2 regions of the Paenibacillus sp. FSL R5-0407 genome follow, and region 2 is predicted to be linked to the other one. Evidence: a T-box and tRNA genes for the amino acid it is inferred to sense, from the RefSeq annotation. Region 2 holds a T-box; the other holds one or more tRNA genes.
What was found. A T-box is a leader RNA that pairs with one kind of tRNA and senses whether it is charged. The one in region 2 lies ahead of tyrS (tyrosine--tRNA ligase), so its partner is inferred to be a tRNA-Tyr.
Positions count from the first base shown of each region.

Region 1 (4,261 bases), 960 kb from region 2:
TCCGGATACCCATTCTCCGAATAGGTGGATAGGAGCTTTTCCCAATGTTCATTGGAAAGATAACGATTAATAAACTTATAGTTCTTCCCCACACTAAAATTGTACCCTTGCTCCGACCCGATGTTCCAGGCCATCATCCTCAGCAAATTAGGTCTAGCAATCTCATTGAGATGATCAATCGCAAACAGGATCTCTTTTCTCGCTAATCCTTTTACTACATAGGTCGAACCCATCCAGAACTCATTACAACAATCGTCAAATTCTCTTGCAGTAGGCTTTTTAATCCAATATTTATGATCGTTGGCGAAAACTTCATTCTTGAGCAGCAGGTCCTTGTCGAGCAACACTTCAACTAAACCATCGCTATTGGCAAAATAATCTTCCAACTCGTTAATGGGAATTAATGTCAGGTCTACTTTGTTTCCATCCTCAAAAATCATTAAATAGGAAAACCAATTCCCCAATTCTGGCGGAAACAGCTCCATATCTTCAGGCTTTTGCATCATGAGCATCTTCCCGAAAACTCGAAGCCACTCATCATTTCCTTTGAAAAAATCGATATCTGTAACGAAATAAGAGAGGTCATAGTCTTGAAATCGATCAGGGAGAATGTTTTTGTTGGTGCGTGATCCTTCCAAAGTTACCAATCGAATTCGATCATCCTTAACAGCAAAATCCATAAGGAGTTTCATCATTTCTTGTTCACTTCTCAAGACAGTAACCCTCCATTTCGGAACCCTCGCAAATGAATACTATTTATGCAGTAGAAAGATTTCATTGCTCTTGCCGTTTTAAGAACAACACTAATGCATCGTCATACTCAACCGCATGCTTTCCAATCCATATGAGATGTCCCCAGGAGTCAAGAATACATTGTTCTGCTTGGGGAATATATGCCTTTGCATATTCTGCATGGCTTAAAGGTACTGAACGATCATTTTTACTGTGCATGATTAACGTCGGCGCTTGAATATTGGCCATTTCTTTGGAATAATCATGCTTGTGCTTTAAGTCAATGAGAAAACCTGAATGAGAGCGTTGCCGGTTATTCATTTTGCGAAACTCTTCAATCGCGGTGTTGTCTATTCGTTGTTTTACTTCTGAATAAGACAAATTTGAGAAAGAAGATGCCATCAATCTGAACATTAATTTCGGGAACAGGTTGCTGAATACCGCCAGCATCCTCCAAGTTCCTTTTTCCCTATTCGGATTAAAAATACGCATTGCAACTCGATATGCTTGATCCGCCGGTGCAAGCCATGGTTTTGTAACCGCACACTGCAACGTAAAACTAGTGACCCTGGCAGGAAATAAGGAGCAAAACAAAATACCGCTAGGTCCGCCAGCTGAGATCGCCATGACATGGACATGATCAATGGATAAATGATCCAATAGCTCCTTATACAAGCTGCATGCTAGGATCAATTCCATCACTGGCGTAGTACGGCCATATCCTGCACGAGAGGGAGTAATAATAGAGAATCCCGACTCTAACAACCGTTCATAGCCGAATACCTCCTGGCACCCCGAGTGCCCTCCATGAAGAAGCAATATGGGGATTCCTTTGCCAATTACCGTGTATTCCAGTGTTGTGTCTCCAACTTGAAGTGTATGAATTTCCCGACTCATAGTCTTCACCTTCACCCTCGTTCTACTTCACTCAAATGTAAGTCTAACAGCAACACATAAAATTTCCATCTTTTTATTGCTCCACTCTGGTAAAGGAAGGGCTGTTTTTTTGCTGTTGCAGGCACGGAGAGCTCTCTCTTCAAAATAAAAAAAGTCCATCAGATATTATCTGATGAACTTTAGATTTAAATGTAATGCCGGTGAAGGGACTCGAACCCCCACGGTTTCCCTCACGATTTTGAGTCGCGCGCGTCTGCCAATTCCGCCACACCGGCATAATCATATTTATTTTCTTTAAGCGAGTTATAATGGCGTCCCCTAAGAGATTCGAACTCCTGACCTTTTGATTCGTAGTCAAACGCTCTATCCAGCTGAGCTAAGGGGACATAAATCAAAAGTGCGGAAGACCAGACTTGAACTGGTACGATAGTCACCTACCGCAGGATTTTAAGTCCTGTGCGTCTGCCGATTCCGCCACTCCCGCTAAAAAGAAAATGGAGGCGCCACCCAGATTCGAACTGGGGGTAGAGCTTTTGCAGAGCTGTGCCTTACCACTTGGCTATGGCGCCTTATAATAGAATGGAGCGGACGACGGGAATCGAACCCGCGACCCTCGCCTTGGCAAGGCGATGCTCTACCGCTGAGCCACGTCCGCTTAAAATGGCTGGGGATATAGGATTCGAACCTATGGATGACGGAGTCAAAGTCCGTTGCCTTACCGCTTGGCTAATCCCCAACGATTATTTTTTAGTTAAAAATGGGGCGATCGATGGGACTTGAACCCACGAATGCCGGAGCCACAATCCGGTGCGTTAACCCCTTCGCCACGACCGCCATAAAAAGTATTAAGTTATTTGAAAATTGGCAGGGGCAGCAGGAATTGAACCCACACCAAAGGTTTTGGAGACCTTTGTTCTACCTTTAAACTATGCCCCTATAAAAAGTGGTGGAGGCTGATGGATTCGAACCACCGAACTCGTAGAGAGCAGATTTACAGTCTGCCGTGTTTAGCCACTTCACTAAGCCTCCAAGTATGGTGCCGTCGAGAGGACTTGAACCCCCAACCTACTGATTACAAGTCAGTTGCTCTACCAATTGAGCTACAACGGCATGTTACCTATTCAATAAATCAATGGTGGCTCGGGACGGAATCGAACCGCCGACACGAGGATTTTCAGTCCTCTGCTCTACCGACTGAGCTACCGAGCCGTATTAAAAGTTTCGGAACCTTCTACCTACCCCGGTGCTATACTCAGCAATGGTTACAGTGACAGTTTCCTTCGTGTAAATAAATGGCGGAGCCGACGGGATTCGAACCCGCGGTCTCCTGCGTGACAGGCAGGCATGTTAGGCCTCTACACCACGGCTCCACACTAGTAAATCTTCATCCCTCAAAGGGATAATTGCGGGGGCAGGATTTGAACCTGCGGCCTTCGGGTTATGAGCCCGACGAGCTACCGGGCTGCTCCACCCCGCGTCAGTTAAAATGATTATTTACTTGTCAAAGTAAATTATGGTGGAGGCTGAGGGGATCGAACCCCCGACCCTCTGCTTGTAAGGCAGATGCTCTCCCAGCTGAGCTAAGCCTCCAGGGAAAGACAAATTTAATTGTACCAGAAACCTTAGTGTTAAATCAAGTGAAAAGTTAAATGGTGACCCGTAGGGGATTCGAACCCCTGTTACCTCCGTGAAAGGGAGGTGTCTTAACCCCTTGACCAACGGGCCTTACTTATTAAAGAAAAATTATGGCGGAGAGAGAGGGATTCGAACCCTCGAGACGCTTGTGACGCCTACACGATTTCCAATCGTGCTCCTTCGGCCAACTCGGACACCTCTCCATATGGCTCCCCGAACAGGACTCGAACCTGTGACAACTCGATTAACAGTCGAGTGCTCTACCAACTGAGCTATCAGGGAATATTCATATTCAGATGATTGATCACCTGAAAACTGGATACGAAACTTAAATTTGCATTAGAAATTTGGATAAGCCCTCGACCGATTAGTACCTGTCAGCTCCATACATTGCTGCACTTCCACCTCAGGCCTATCAACCTCGTGGTCTTCAAGGGGTCTTACTAGTTGGGAAATCTCATCTTGAGGGGGGCTTCACGCTTAGATGCTTTCAGCGCTTATCCCGTCCGCACGTAGCTACCCAGCTATGCTCCTGGCGGAACAACTGGTGCACCAGCGGTGCGTCCATCCCGGTCCTCTCGTACTAAGGACAGCTCCTCTCAAATTTCCTACGCCCACGACAGATAGGGACCGAACTGTCTCACGACGTTCTGAACCCAGCTCGCGTACCGCTTTAATGGGCGAACAGCCCAACCCTTGGGACCTACTTCAGCCCCAGGATGCGATGAGCCGACATCGAGGTGCCAAACCTCCCCGTCGATGTGGACTCTTGGGGGAGATAAGCCTGTTATCCCCAGGGTAGCTTTTATCCGTTGAGCGATGGCCCTTCCATGCGGTACCACCGGATCACTAAGCCCGACTTTCGTCCCTGCTCGACTTGTCAGTCTCGCAGTCAAGCTCCCTTATGCCTTTGCACTCTTCGAATGATTTCCAACCATTCTGAGGGAACCTTGGGGCGCCTCCGTTACTCTTTAGGAGGCGACCGCCCCAGTCAAAC
Region 1 is NZ_JBBPAX010000001.1:2,651,357-2,655,617, forward strand. Features, by position in the region: gene ant(6) (aminoglycoside 6-adenylyltransferase) at 1-713, opposite strand, end outside; gene NYE70_RS12815 (alpha/beta fold hydrolase) at 775-1,629, opposite strand; tRNA gene NYE70_RS12820 (tRNA-Leu) at 1,825-1,904, opposite strand; tRNA gene NYE70_RS12825 (tRNA-Arg) at 1,939-2,015, opposite strand; tRNA gene NYE70_RS12830 (tRNA-Leu) at 2,028-2,113, opposite strand; tRNA gene NYE70_RS12835 (tRNA-Cys) at 2,125-2,198, opposite strand; tRNA gene NYE70_RS12840 (tRNA-Gly) at 2,210-2,284, opposite strand; tRNA gene NYE70_RS12845 (tRNA-Gln) at 2,291-2,365, opposite strand; tRNA gene NYE70_RS12850 (tRNA-His) at 2,388-2,463, opposite strand; tRNA gene NYE70_RS12855 (tRNA-Trp) at 2,492-2,565, opposite strand; tRNA gene NYE70_RS12860 (tRNA-Tyr) at 2,574-2,658, opposite strand; tRNA gene NYE70_RS12865 (tRNA-Thr) at 2,664-2,739, opposite strand; tRNA gene NYE70_RS12870 (tRNA-Phe) at 2,763-2,838, opposite strand; tRNA gene NYE70_RS12875 (tRNA-Asp) at 2,923-2,999, opposite strand; tRNA gene NYE70_RS12880 (tRNA-Met) at 3,033-3,106, opposite strand; tRNA gene NYE70_RS12885 (tRNA-Val) at 3,144-3,219, opposite strand; tRNA gene NYE70_RS12890 (tRNA-Glu) at 3,280-3,354, opposite strand; tRNA gene NYE70_RS12895 (tRNA-Ser) at 3,376-3,467, opposite strand; tRNA gene NYE70_RS12900 (tRNA-Asn) at 3,471-3,546, opposite strand; rRNA gene NYE70_RS12905 (23S ribosomal RNA) at 3,612-4,261, opposite strand, start outside.
Region 1: it has a tRNA-Tyr gene. The T-box ahead of tyrS (tyrosine--tRNA ligase) is inferred to sense a tRNA for this amino acid. The anticodon was not compared.

Region 2 (4,261 bases):
AAAACAAAATCCCCCGCTTGACTTTACCGCCCAATTTCATATAATATTTATTGTTGATAAAGATCTGGATAGGATCTTGATTAGGGCGTAACGCATGCGAAGCACCCTCTCGGTTTTTGTTGCTGACAGGACAGCGGCTGAACTCTCCTGGCAGAGAGCGGATTAAACTATCCTCCGCCCGCCCAAACAAAACCCGCGCAAGTAGAACCCTACACCGAAAATTTCAATTTAAAAGGAGTCTACCTATACAATGGCACGTTACACTGGTCCTAAATTTAAACTCAGCCGTCGTCTCGGCATTTCCCTGAGCGGCACTGGCAAAGATTTGAAGCGCCCTTTCCCTCCGGGACAACATGGTGCTAACCAACGGAGAAAAGTATCCAACTACGGCATGCAGCTTTTGGAAAAACAAAAATTGCGCCACATGTACGGTTTGGGCGAGAAGCAATTCCGCACTTTGTTCGCTAAAGCGCAAAAAATGCCTGGTATCGCCGGTGAAACATTCATGGCGCTGCTTGAAAGCCGCCTGGACAACCTGGTATACCGTCTTGGTTTTGCAAATTCCCGCGCTGGCGCTCGTCAATTGGTTTCCCACGGTCATATCACCGTAAACGGCAAGAAAGTGGATATCGCTTCTTACCGTGTAAGCCTTGGCGACGTAATTGGTCTTCGTGAAAGAAGCCGCAGCCTTTCTTCTGTTAAAGAAGCTTTGGAAAACCGCTCGCATCTTCCAGCTTACCTGGAATTCAACGACAGTGCAGTAGAAGGCAAGTTCATTCGTCTGCCTGAGCGTTCCGAGCTGTCCCAAGACATCGACGAAAAACAAATCGTCGAATTCTACAACCGTTAAGAATTCAAAACCGGCCAACTCCCTTGGGGATTGGCCGGTTTTTTTGGTCCTATTAATGCTCGTACGGCTCAATTTAATAAAATCAAAGAAAGGGGCCTCAGGGCCCCTTTCTTCTTATTTCACGAGCAGCTTGGCAAATTTGCGTTTGCCTACCTGGATGACATCTCCATCCGCAATAGCGATTTCGGCATTCGGATCCGTAAGCTTCTCTTCGTTCACCTTGACCGCACCCTGCTGAATACTGCGCCGGGCTTCACTATTGGAAGCCGCAAATCCAAGGAGCGACAACAGCTTGATCAGACCGATTTTACCGTCATTCAGTTCTCCGGCAGCAACCGTAATCTCTTGAATATCCTCCGGAAGCGCCCGCTGTTGGAAGACGGTAATAAAGTGCTCCTGTGCCGCTTCGGCTGCGTCGACGCCATGGTACATGCGTACGAAGGTGTAAGCCAGCTGCATTTTGGCATCACGTGGATGAACAGCCCCTAGCTTAACGCCTTCGCTAAGCACGGCCAACTCCTCATTCGTCAAGTCAGTCGCCAGCTCGAAGTATTTCAGCATGAGGTCATCCGGTACGGACATCGATTTACCGTAAATTTCATTCGGTTCCTCGTCGATGCCGATGTAGTTCCCAAGGCTTTTACTCATCTTCTGCACACCGTCAAGACCTTCGATCAGCGGTGTCATAATAGCAATCTGAGGTTCCAGGCCATATTCCTTCTGCAGCGTTCTGCCCATCAGCAGATTGAATTTCTGGTCCGTCCCCCCAAGCTCGATATCGGTATGCAGCGCAACCGAATCCATCCCCTGCATGAGCGGGTAGAAAAATTCATGAATACTGATCGGCTGGCCGTTCTGATAACGCTTGGTGAAATCGTCTCTTTCCAGCATCCGGGCTACGGTAACTTTTGCCGCCAGCTTGACCACTTCTTCAAACGTCATCGGCGCGAGCCATTCCGAGTTAAAGAATACCTTCGTTTTTTCCGGATCCAGAATTTTAAAAATTTGCTGGCGGTACGTCTCGGCATTCCGCTGCACATCCTCCTCGGACAGCTGCTTGCGGGTTTCCGATTTCCCTGTCGGATCGCCGATCTTCCCGGTGAAATCGCCGATAATGAGCTGAATCTGATGCCCGAATTGCTGGAACTGACGCAGCTTTTGCAAAACTACGGTGTGCCCCACGTGAATGTCCGGCGCTGAAGGATCAAGGCCAAGCTTCACATTCAGCGGTGTTCCGGTAACCACCGATTTCATGATTTTCTGTCTTAATTCGTCTTCCGGCACAATTTCAACAACCCCGCGGGAAATCACCTGCAGTTGGCGTTCTACTTCTTCCTGCTGAGCCAGTGTCAATTCATCCCATTTCATCTTCAATCATCCTCCACAATTAATTTATATCTGCCGAAAACGACAAAAAGCTCCTTCTCATCCCAAGGGACGAGAAGGAGCTGCTCGCGTTACCACCCTAATTAAAACCGCTGCTTAATCAATGCCCATAACCCGAGCACAGGCAAACAGACGGTTTTCACCTCATTTCAATAACGGGTCTTCCCGGTACCGGACTACTGACAATTCTGCGTTCCCCCGGACGGCTCCAGACGGTAATTCAAAAGGGATCCGCCCATTCGGTTCGCAGCGACCACCGATTCTCTGAGCGGCGGGATTCCGCCTTCTACTAAGTCTTTCCAAGCCTTTGACGATATGCAATTAGCTATTTTATAACACAGAAACTTTCGTCAAGTCAAACCTCGGCTTCTCCCGAATATCGGTCGGATCGTGTCCGAATGGGTGGAAAAAGCGGTCAAACGCCCTTTTTTATGCTATAATGTTGCTGTTAAAAGGAGGAATTCCATGGTTCATGAAAACGATAACAACTCCGGCAAGGGAGGGCAAAGAAAGTCGCGAAGCGAATCCAGAAACAAGAAGCCCGTACGCAAACGCAGACGCGGCCGCTGGGTCTGGACTACGCTGGGATGGCTTGTTTTGCTCGGTTTTGCCGGGGCCTTGTTTGCCGGAGGGGCAGTATTCGGATACGTCTCCTCAATCGTCATAGACGAACCCGTGAGATCACGTACCGATATTGAACAAAAAATCGATCATAACGAAATCACCGGATTCGCCTACTTCCGCGACGGCCAGCCGATCGGCCAGCTGCGTTCGGAAGAGGACCGGCGGCCCGTCAGCTTCGACGAAATCCCTTCTTCCGTCATAGACGCTGTCATCGCTATTGAAGACAATCATTTTGAAGAACATAAGGGTGTGGACCTGAAAGGGACCATGCGCGCCGTAAAGCAAAAGCTGCTCAAAGAAGACATCCAGACCGGCGGGAGCACGCTCACCCAGCAATTGGCACGCCGGGTATTTCTGAATCTGGACCGGACAGACAACCGGAAGGTAAAAGAAATTCTGCTCGCACTGCGATTGGAACGGTTTCTGAGCAAAAATGAAATTTTAACGGCATATCTGAACAAAGTACCGTTCGGGAACGGCTCCAACGGTTATCAGGTTTACGGGATCAAAGCAGCAGCCAAAGGTATTTTCAATATTGTTAATCTTGATGATCTGAACACTGCCCAGTCCGCCTATCTCGCAGGGTTGCCGCAGCTTCCTTCTTCTTATTCCGCCTATAACGGCAAAGGAGAGTTCAACCAGGAAGCCTTCGACCGAGCGCTCAAACGGCAGCGCCTAGTGCTTCAGCGGATGCTTGAGGAGAACAAAATAACGAAAGCCCAATATGACGATGCGCTGGCGTTTGATATTAAAGGGTCGCTCGCACCGCAAACAAAGAAAGCTTACGAGACGTTTCCGTACCTGATGCTCGAAACGGAACGTCAGAGCGCAATTACGATCGCCATGCTGAACAATCCGGAGATGACCAAAGAAGAGGTCGCCAAAAACTCGCAAATACTTGAAGAAGCTCGTCAAGAGCTGCTGACCGGAGGATATCGGGTTTACACGACGATCGACAAAAAAGTCTATAACTCCATGCACAAGGTTTCGGAAAACGAGAAGAACTTCTCCAAATACAGCGAAACCAAGGGGCTTGAGCAAGTCGCCGGCATGATGATCGACAATCATACCGGGGCCATCCTCGGAATGATCGAAGGTCGGGATTTTTATACGGAGCAAATGAATTACGCAACGCAAATGATACGTCAACCGGGGTCGACCATGAAGCCGATCGCCGCCTATTTGCCGGCCATGGAAGAGGGGCTGATCCAGCCCGCGAGCATCATTGACGATTCGCCGATGATTCTACGCGATTACCAAAAAGGATATCACATCCCGGTCAACTCCAGCGGCGGCTATAAAGGCCTTGTAACCGCCCGGACCGCACTGAACGAATCGCGCAATATTCCGGCCCTGAAGCTGTTTAACGAAACTGTGGGCATCGAAAAGGCTTGGGATTTC
Region 2 is NZ_JBBPAX010000001.1:1,687,222-1,691,482, forward strand. Features, by position in the region: gene rpsD (30S ribosomal protein S4) at 251-850, shown strand; gene tyrS (tyrosine--tRNA ligase) at 965-2,218, opposite strand; T-box leader at 2,281-2,547, opposite strand; gene NYE70_RS08250 (transglycosylase domain-containing protein) at 2,702-4,261, shown strand, end outside.